DNA from 3 places in the Geomonas oryzisoli genome. Region 1 is predicted to be linked to each of the others. Evidence: riboswitches for the same ligand, from Rfam matches in the RefSeq annotation. Region 1 holds a riboswitch; each other region holds the start of a gene.
What was found. Region 1 has a riboswitch for molybdenum cofactor ahead of KP004_RS03350 (hypothetical protein). Riboswitches for the same ligand answer to the same signal wherever they lie in the genome.

Region 1 (3,269 bases):
TGTACCGGGTCAAGGCGATCAAAACCGGCTTCGCCGACAGCCCCTACACGACCTCGGCCGCACCCTGCAAGGTCTACCTCGTCTGCGGCGCCCCGGCTGCGTTGAACGTGCCGAGCGCCAACAGTACCGGCCAGTTCCAGGTTTCCTGGGTGAGCGGCAACGTCTCCGGTGCGACCTACGTGCTGGAATACCGCCTCAACGACGGCCCCTGGACCGAAATGAGCCGTGGCACCGGCACCTATACCTATCCCAAGGTGACGGTGGACGGCAGCTACTGGTTCCGGGTCAAGGCGGTGAAGGCAGGCTTTGACGACAGCCCCTACACGGTATCGGCGAACGCCTGCGTCGTAAAACTCGTCTGCGGGGCTCCCGCTTCGATCACCGTGCCGGCAGCCAGCAGCACGGGCAAGTTCCAGGTCAGCTGGGGTAGCAGCAACGTAAGCGGTGTCACCTACCAGGTGGAGTACAGCCGCGACGGTGGCGCGTGGACGCAGCTTTACAGCGGCGGGGGGACCTACACCTACTTCAGCGCAAGCAGCAGCGGCAGTTACAGTTTCCGGGTCAAGGCTATGAAGAGCGGCTATGCGGAGAGCGGCTACACCACGTCCCCTGCTCCCTGCATCGTGACGCTCAACTGAGGAGGTGACAAGATGGGGCGCCGCGCGGCCTGCGAGCCGGCGGCGCTCCGCTGACTTGCGGTGCCCGACTGGTACGGTACTGTTTCCGGGTTGAGCGCAGCTCGAATGCTTCCGGCAGGGCGGGGAGAGCGATGCGAGAGTCCGATTCCGACCAGTCCATGGCTTCCGTGGTCAACCGCAACATCGCGGCGCTCCTGGAGCGGCGCCAGGCCGAGGAGCGCACCAAGAGCGCGCAGGAACGGCTGGCGGACGCCATCACCTCCTTCACCGGGAGCATGCCCTTCGTCTACATCCACCTGGTCCTCTTCGGGGGATGGATACTGGTCAACCTGGGCTGGATCACCATCCTCCCCCGCTTCGACCCCACCTTCGTCGTTCTCGCCATGTTCGCCTCGGTCGAGGCGATCTTTCTTTCCACCTTCGTCCTCATCAGCCAAAACCGCATGCAGGCCTCCGCGGACCGGCGCGCCGAGCTGAACCTGCACATCGACCTGCTGGCGGAGCACGAGGTCACGAGGATCATTACCCTTTTGACCGCGATCGGGGACAAACTCGGAGTCGAGGAGTCCAGGAACCCGGAACTCGAGGAGCTGACCAAGGATGTCAAGCCCGAGAAGGTGCTCGACACCATGGACCGGGTCGAACAGGAGAAGAAAGAAGAGTAACCTGCCGAAAGTTTGCCGTTCCACATCATATTTTTCTGGAGTATACGTTTTACCTGTGTTAAAGGTTCTGCCCAAATTCATCTGAGCCTCTCCGAGCTTCGCCGCCTAAAAGGACCTCCTCATGGCTGCGGGCCAACGGGTGCTGCCGGAAACGGCGGTGCCTCCCTTTTGGAAAGGAGAGCCTTGCGGCAGAGCGGTAACACCGAACTGTTAAAGGCCCCCTTCCATCCAGGATCGGGGCTTTTTTTTGTCTAGCGTTATTTACTTTGTAATACAACGGTCAGGAGTGAAAGCAGATGCGGATAGCGATTTCAATCGACGATACCGACAACCTCGAGAGCAGGGGGACCGGGGAGATCGCCTCCCTGATCGCGGACGAACTGCAGCAGCGCGGCTGGGGCACCTGCAGTTACATCACCAGGCACCAGCTCTACGTGCACCCGGACATCCCCTACACCTCGCACAACAGCGCCATGTGCTTCTTCGCGGATGTGGGCGAGGGGTGGCTCGAACCGGTCATCGAGTACGTCTCGGAGTTCCTGGAAAAGGAGAGCGCGCCCGGTTCCGATCCGGGGCTGTGCGTCGCGGTGCCGGCCCGGATGGCGGCGCGCAACGAGCTGATCGGCTTCGGTCGCCGCGCGAAGCGCGAGGTGATCGGGATGGACGAGGCCTACGATCTCGCCGGGCGTCTCGGCGTGCACCTCTCCCAGCACGGCGGCACGGGGCAGGGGGTGATCGGTGCCCTGGCCGGCGCCGGGCTCAGGATGTCGGGCAACGACGGGCGCCTGAAGGGGTTCCTGGAATTCGGCCAGCCCTACCGCATGCTGCGGGTGGACGAGCTGCTGCAGCATCCGGTGGTCGACGTGGTGAAAAGCGTGACCGGCGAGGCGTTGAAAGACGAGGACCTGGTGGTGCTGGGTGAAAAGCCGAAGACGGTGCTGCTGGATGGGGAGTCGGTGCTCCTGGTGGGCGCCACCCAGTCGCCGGACTCCCAGGCGCGCTGGCAGACGCTGCATCGCAAGCAGCTGAAGGCGTACTAGCATGTGGCGCCGCGATCAGAGAGGGAACAGGGAGTTCGCCCACGGCAAGGAGGCCTGGGGGGTGGCGGCGGAAGTCGCCGGTTGCTGCGCTTGCTTCGTGGCGGACGTCGAGGAGGAGCAGGTGGTCGAGGAGGAGCTCTCCTGCTACAACTGCCGCTACCGGCGCTGGAGCGTGGAATCCTTCACCTGTCTGGGGCTGCCGCCGCTGCACGAGGCGGCCTGAGGGAGCGGCCCGCTCGCATGGCCGCTGCCAGCAGGGCGAATGATTATTCGCCCCTACAGGACCGGGCATGACCGTGCCGTGGTCTTCTGCATGACGGATTTCAGGACTTCGAGGTTTTTTTGCACGACAACGTTTTGGACATAGAGGATTTCGGCTTCACCTATCCCGGCTCCACGGAACCGAGCCTCTCCGGGATCAGCGCCTCTGTGCGGCGCGGGGAGTTCGTCTGCCTGACCGGGGATTCCGGCTGCGGCAAGAGCACGCTGCTCATGGGGATCATGGGGCTGCTGCCGCGCGGCTCGCGGCTTGGTACCATCCGGGTCGCCCCTTCGGCCGCGGCGGGCAGCGCCCCGGCGGCGGGAATCGTGTTCCAGACCGCCGAGTCGCAGATCCTGTGCTCCACGGTCGCCGAGGAAATCGCATTCGGGCCGGAGAACTTTTGCGTGCCGGCCGACGAGATCGCGCTGCGGGTCCGGGAGGGGCTGCACGAGGTCGGGCTGACCGGGGAGGAGCGGCGCAGCGTGGAGCGCTTTTCGGCGGGGCAGAAGCAGCGGCTCGCGGTGGCCTCGGTCCTCTCCATGCGGCCGGGGCTCCTCTTGCTGGACGAGCCGACCTCACAGCTCGACGTGCAGGGGAAAGAGGAACTGGTGGCGGTCTTCACGGAGCTCAAGCGCAGGGGGCACACCATCGTGATGGCGGAGCA
Region 2 (3,269 bases), 2.3 Mb from region 1:
CCGAAATGACCCGCTTCTGCATCATCACCAACACCGACACCCACGTAAAGATGGCTATCGTCGACTGGCGCTGCACTCCGAACATCGCCATCAACGACCCGCTGCTCATGGTCGGCAAGCCGGCAGCTCTGACCGCTGCCACCGGTATGGACGCCCTGACCCACGCGGTTGAGGCATACGTCTCCACCATCGCCACCCCGATCACCGACGCCTGTGCCATCAAAGCCATCGAGCTGATCGCCGAGTTCCTCTCCAAGGCTGTCGCCAACGGCGAAGACCTCGAGGCACGCGACAGGATGGCTTACGCCGAGTACCTGGCCGGCATGGCGTTCAACAACGCATCGCTTGGCTACGTTCACTCCATGGCTCACCAGCTGGGCGGCTTCTACAACCTGCCGCACGGCGTCTGCAACGCCATCCTGCTGCCGGCCGTCAGCCAGTACAACCTGATCGCCTGCCCGAAGCGTTTCGCTGACATCGCCAAGGCTCTGGGCGAGAACGTCGACGGCCTCTCCGTGACCGAAGCCGGCCAGAAGGCGATCGACAGGATCCGCACCCTCTCCGCTTCCATCGGCATCCCGACCGGCCTCAAGGCCCTCAATGTCAAGGAAGAGGATCTGGCCATCATGGCAGAGAACGCGAAGAAGGACGCTTGCCAGTTCACCAACCCGCGCAAAGCGACCCTCGAGCAGGTCATCCAGATCTTCAAGGATGCAATGTAGTAGTCACTCGCCCCAACGTCCCCTCCCCCCTTGCGGGGGAGGGACAGGGTGAGGGGGAAGACGCCACCGAATTGGTGATGGCAACTTCACCCACTGCAGCATAATCCCCTCCCCCGGAGGGGGAGGGTTAGGGAGGGGGGGCCTTGTTCACAGACTGCGGCATCCCCCCTCCCAACCTCCCCCCTCCGGGGGGAGGAGCATAATGAAGCCTTTCCTCCTTTGCGAAAGGGGGAAGCTTAAGGCCGTAGCGCCCCGCAGTACCCCAGCACACGCAACAGATGCGTAAGCGGTGTCGGGTCAGTCACGCATCAAAAATCTCCGAGCCGTCGCAGCCTAAAAGGGATCATCCCTCATGGCTCCAGGCCAACGGGTTTCGCTGGAAACGGCGGAGCCTCCCTCTTGGAAAGGAGTCCCGGCGGTAGCTACTGCCGGTAGAACTAAATAAAAACAGGGAGCTTGAAAAGCATGGATAAGATTTTTCGCGTCAACATGACCGACCTCACCACCAAGATCGAAGAAGTTCCGGCAGCATGGGCAGGCCTGGGTGGCCGTGGCCTCACCTCCACCATCGTGGCCGCCGAAGTACCGCCGACTTGCCACGCGCTTTCCCCCGAGAACAAGCTCGTCTTCGCACCGGGCCTGCTGACCGGCACCGCGGCAGCCAACTCCGGCCGTCTCTCCGCAGGCGCCAAGAGCCCGCTCACCGGCGGCATCAAAGAGTCCAACGCAGGCGGCACCGCAGCTCAGATGCTGGCCAAACTGGGCATCAAAGCGATCATCATCGAAGGCGCACCGAAAACCGGCGCCTGGTACAACCTGGCCGTGAGCGCGAACGGCGTCACCATCAACGAGGAGAAAGAACTGCTCGGTCTTGGTAACTTCGCCGTCATCGACGCAGTCGAGACCCGCCTGGGCAAGAAGACCGGCGTACTCACCATCGGCCCGGCCGGCGAGCTGAAAATGACCGCCGCCAACATCTCCGTCAAGGACCCGGACAGCAAGATCCGCAGCCACGGCCGTGGCGGCCTGGGCGCGGTCATGGGCTCCAAGCAGATTAAGTTCATCTCCATCGACAGCGAAGGCGCGAAAGCCGTGACCATCGCGGATCCGGAGAAATTCAAGACCGCAGCAAGGGCGTTCTCCAAGGCGCTGCTCGACCACCCGGTCTCCGGCGAAGGCCTGCCGACCTACGGCACCAACGTCCTGGTCAACATCCTCAACGAAGCAGGCGGCCTGCCGACCAAGAACTTCACCGTCGGCCAGTTCGAAGGGCACGACAAGATTTCCGGTGAGACCATGCACGACACCATCGTGGCGCGCGGCGGCAAGCCGAAACACGGCTGCCACGCCGGCTGCATCATCCAGTGCTCGCAGGTCTACCACGACAAGGAAGGCAAGTACGTCACCTCCGGCTTCGAGTATGAGACCATCTGGGGCCTGGGCGCCGACTGCTGCATCGACAACCTGGACGACATCGCCCGCGCCGACAACCTGATGGACGACATCGGGATCGACTCCATCGAGACCGCCGTCATGTTCGGCGTGGCCATGGAGGCCGGCATCCTCAAGTGGGGCGACTCCAAGGAAATGCTTCGCCTGCTGACCGACGAAATCGCCAAGGGCACCGCTTTGGGCCGCGTGCTGGGCGGCGGCGCCGCATCCGTTGGCCGCACCTACGGCGTGACCCGCGTACCGGTGGTCAAGAACCAGGGCATCCCGGCGTACGACCCGCGCTCCGTCAAGGGCATCGGCATCACCTACGCCACCTCCACCATGGGCGCCGACCACACCTCCGGCTACACCATCGCCACCAACATCCTGAACGTCGGCGGCTACGTCGATCCGCTCAAGAAGGACGGCCAGGTCGAGCTCTCCCGTAACCTGCAGATCGCGACCGCCGCGGTTGACTCCACCGGTATGTGCATCTTCGTCGCCTTCCCGGCGCTGGACATCCCGGAGTGCCTGCCGGCCCTCATCGACATGATCAATGCCCGCTTCGGCATCGCCCTCACCGGCGACGACGTCAACAACCTGGGCAAGTACATCCTGAAGACCGAGCGCGAGTTCAACCAGAAAGCCGGTCTCACCAACGTCCACGACCGCCTGCCGGACTTCTTCAAGACCGAGCCGGTCGCACCGCACAACGCGGTGTGGGACTTCACCGACGAGGAAATCGACGAGTTCTGGAACTTCTAGGAACCACCTCTACCCGGCGTGACGGAAGTCACGCCGGGTTTTTCCGTTTAAGCCAAACACGCAGGTGCCGTTATGCAGATCACACTCAAGCTTTTCGCCACATTCAGAAACGGCAGGTTCAAGGTCGCCGAGCAGGAGCTCGCCGAGGGGTGCGACGTGCGCCAGGTGGTGCTCTCCCTCGGACTCACCGAAGAGGAGATCGGCATCGTCATGCTGAACGGCCGGCACGGCGAACTCGACAGCAAACTGAGCCACGGCGACACGCTTTCACTCTTTCCCCTGGTCGGAGGAGGCTGATATGCGCAAGGTCATCACTTTTCTGAAAGATCAGACCAAGGACGGACTGCTTTC
Region 3 (3,269 bases), 1.6 Mb from region 1:
CGGCCAGGCGGGCCACGCCGAGGACGTCGCCCTTGGCCATCTTCCCGGAGACGATGGACTGCACGGTTTCGGGTTTCAGGGTCAGCACGGCGCCGGCTACGGCGGTGCGCATGGTCGGGGTCTTCTGGCTTACGTCGACCATGATGGCGTTGCCGCTGGCGTCAAAGTGGTTGAACGACATGTTAAACCTCCATTTCCAAGGTGGGATCGAGCAGGTGCAGATCTACTTCCGCGCCGGCGGCGAACTCGGTCGCCTCGGCGGGGAGGATGGCGAGGGCGTTGCAGCGCAGCATGGTCTTCAGTATCCCGGTGTTTTGATCTCCCGAGGTGCTGGCGATATAGCGCCCTCCCTCGATGGCGACGTGGACACGCAGGAAGTTGACCTTACCCGCCTTCTTGCGCGCCCCTTCCTTGAGGACGCCCCTGACGGTGCGACGGAACACCTTCTCGTGCCCCATCATGCGCAGGATCGCCGGCCGGGCGAACTCCTCGAAGGTGATCATGGTGGAAACCGGGTTGCCGGGCAGTGAAAAAACGGGGATGTTCCCTTTCATGCCGAAGGCCGTGGGGCCGCCGGGCTTGATGCCGGGCTTCCAGAACTGCTCCACTACGCCCAGTTCCGCCAGCACCTCGCGCACCAGGTCACGGTCCCCGGCGGAGACCCCGGCCGAGGTGATCAGCACGTCCGCCTTCAGTCCCTCGGAGAGCAGGGCCCGGTGGCTGTCGCGGTCGTCGCGGGCGATGCCGAGGATGACTGGTTCGGCGCCGCAGAGCTTGATGGCGGTGGCGAGGGCGAGGGTATTGCTGTTGACGATCTGGCTCTCTTTGGGCTCGGTGCCTACTTCGACCAGTTCGTCGCCGGTGGAGAGAATCGCAACGCGCACCTTGCGGTAGACCGGAACCAGGACCGCCGAGAAGGAGGCCAGCAGACTCACCTGGGGAGCGCCGATGACGGTGCCGCGCGGCATGACCGCCTCACCGCTGCGCACGTCCTCGCCCTGGAAGCGGATATGGTCGTGCTTTTTCACCTGCTGCAGGAGCTTCACGGTCTCGGCCGTGTTCTCGGTCTCCTCTATCGGCACGACCGCATCGGCACCCGGCGGGATGGGGGCGCCGGTCATGATGCGCGCCGCGCACCCCGGCGTCACGGCGTCGTCGGAACTGACACCGGCGGGGATGTAGTCGGTGACCTTCAGTACGGTGCCCGGCGCGCAGTCTGCGCTCCTGACGGCGAATCCATCCATGGCGGAGTTGTCCCAGCGCGGCATGTCCTTGGGGGCCACGTAGTCCTCGGCCAGCACCCGTCCGGCGGCTTCCAGAAGCAGCACCCTTTCCACGCCAACGGGCGCCACCTTTTCGATGACCATGCGTCTGGCTTGCTCGTAGTTCGTCATCTCTTCCTCTTTGTTCCTTGTTAATGGCAGTTACGAAAAAAGCCCCGTCTCCGTGAAGGAAGAGGGGGCCCGTGCGCTGATGCGGCGGTGCTTCTCCTTTCCAAGAGGGAGGCGGTGCCGTTTCCGGCAGCACCCATCGGCTGCGGCGCCCTGGGGTGTTTCCCTTTAGACGGCAGCAGCTCGGAGACGTTGTGCATATTTTCCCAAAGCCATAGCATATTTGGGCGGAAATAAACAATTATTTTAGCTTAAGGGTTGCACCCCGGGCCGTGCCAACGCCATGGTAACACCTTGTAATTTAGTGGTTTTCGGAGGCTGCGCCGCCTCGCCTCCAAGCCGTATACTTTTCTAGCCAGTCTGCAGGGGCACCCCAACCATGCTCATTAAAGTGGTTGATTTCCGTTTGACAAACAAGGTATGGTTTTTAGCGTGTACCAGACAGTCGAGCCGCGACCGGCTGCCTGCGGGATCACCCGCCGCTTGAGGTCAAGCAGTTTAAACACCTGTAATCAGGGAATTTTATGTCATTGATAGATACCTACGGCAGGCGCATCAACTACCTGCGACTCTCGGTCACCGATCGCTGCAACCTCCGCTGCAGCTACTGCATGCCTGAAGAGGGTGTCGAGAAGCTGAGCCACTGCGAGATGCTCTCCTACGAGGATCTGCTCCGGATCTCGTCCGAGGCCGTTGCCGCCGGGATCGAGAAGATCCGCGTCACCGGCGGGGAGCCCCTGGTGCGCAAGGGAATCGTCGACTTCCTGGCACGCCTGGCCGCCTTGCCGGGGCTGAAGGAACTGGTCCTGACCACCAACGGCCTCCTTTTGAAGGAGATGGCGCAGGGGTTGAGAGATGCCGGGGTACAGAGGCTGAACGTGAGCCTCGATTCTCTCAAGCCGGAAACCTTTGCCGCCATCACCCGCGGGGGAGACCTGCAGCGGGTACTGGACGGGCTCGACGAGGCGGAACGGGTCGGCTTCCCGCCCCACAAGATCAACGTGGTGGTGATGCGCGGGGTGAACGACGACGAGATCCTTGATTTCGCGGCGCTGACCCTGAAGCGTCCCTATGCGGTGCGCTTCATCGAGTACATGCCGACCTCTGGCGACGCGGACTGGCGTGACCTCACCGTACCGGGTGCCGAGATTAGGGAGCGCATTGCCCGCGAGTACACCATCGAGGAAAGCACCAACAGCGAGCGCTCCGGCCCGTCCAAGAATTTCCGGATTCAGGGGGCGCCCGGGTCGCTGGGGATCATCACCGCCATGACGGGGCACTTCTGCGACGGCTGCAACCGCCTGCGGGTGACCGCGTCCGGTGTCGCCAAGGGGTGCCTGTTCTCCGGGGAAGGCGTCGACCTGAAACCGGTGCTGGTGACGGGCGACGACGAACTTTTACGCAAGGAAATCCGGCGCATCGTGGCGGCCAAACCGGGGCGGCACGAGGTGACCGATGAAGGTGTGGAAACCAAACCATTCGCAATGTCCCGCGTAGGCGGCTAGAGAACAAGGAGAAGGCATGATCGGAAAGGTAATCGCCGTCAATATCAGCAAGAACAAAGGGGAGAGGAAGACCCCGGTCCCCGAGGTCACTATGCGCGAGGAGCACGGCATCGTCGGCGACGGCCACGCCGGCGACTGGCACCGGCAGGTAAGTCTTCTCGCCCAGGAAAGCATCGCCAAGATGCAGGCGCTCGGGCTGGACGTGAAGGAAGGGGACTTCGCCGAGAACATCACCACCGAAGGGGTGGACCTGGTGAGCCTCCCCATCGGCGCCAAGATCGAGCTCGGGGAGACCCTCCTGGAGGTGACCCAGATCGGCAAGGAGTGCCATACCCGCTGCGCCATCTACTACCAGGCCGGTGACTGCGTGATG

Region 2: it holds a riboswitch for molybdenum cofactor, as region 1 does, so the genes downstream of both, KP004_RS13295 (aldehyde ferredoxin oxidoreductase family protein) here and KP004_RS03350 (hypothetical protein) in region 1, are expected to answer to the same signal.
Region 3: it holds a riboswitch for molybdenum cofactor, as region 1 does, so the genes downstream of both, KP004_RS10320 (molybdopterin molybdotransferase MoeA) here and KP004_RS03350 (hypothetical protein) in region 1, are expected to answer to the same signal.

Annotation. Positions count from the first base shown of each region.
Region 1 covers NZ_CP076723.1:758,748-762,016, forward strand. Annotated here, with positions in the region: gene KP004_RS03340 (S8 family serine peptidase) at 1-638, shown strand, start outside; gene KP004_RS03345 (DUF1003 domain-containing protein) at 770-1,303, shown strand; molybdenum cofactor riboswitch at 1,381-1,498, shown strand; gene KP004_RS03350 (hypothetical protein) at 1,600-2,343, shown strand; gene KP004_RS03355 (hypothetical protein) at 2,345-2,566, shown strand; gene KP004_RS03360 (ABC transporter ATP-binding protein) at 2,701-3,269, shown strand, end outside.
Region 2 covers NZ_CP076723.1:3,050,381-3,053,649, forward strand. Annotated here, with positions in the region: gene KP004_RS13290 (iron-containing alcohol dehydrogenase) at 1-722, shown strand, start outside; molybdenum cofactor riboswitch at 1,027-1,147, shown strand; gene KP004_RS13295 (aldehyde ferredoxin oxidoreductase family protein) at 1,188-2,918, shown strand; gene KP004_RS13300 (MoaD/ThiS family protein) at 2,991-3,215, shown strand; gene KP004_RS13305 (HesA/MoeB/ThiF family protein) at 3,217-3,269, shown strand, end outside.
Region 3 covers NZ_CP076723.1:2,352,625-2,355,893, reverse strand. Annotated here, with positions in the region: gene moaC (cyclic pyranopterin monophosphate synthase MoaC) at 1-181, opposite strand, end outside; gene KP004_RS10320 (molybdopterin molybdotransferase MoeA) at 183-1,394, opposite strand; molybdenum cofactor riboswitch at 1,472-1,592, opposite strand; gene moaA (GTP 3',8-cyclase MoaA) at 1,916-2,896, shown strand; gene KP004_RS10310 (MOSC domain-containing protein) at 2,913-3,269, shown strand, end outside.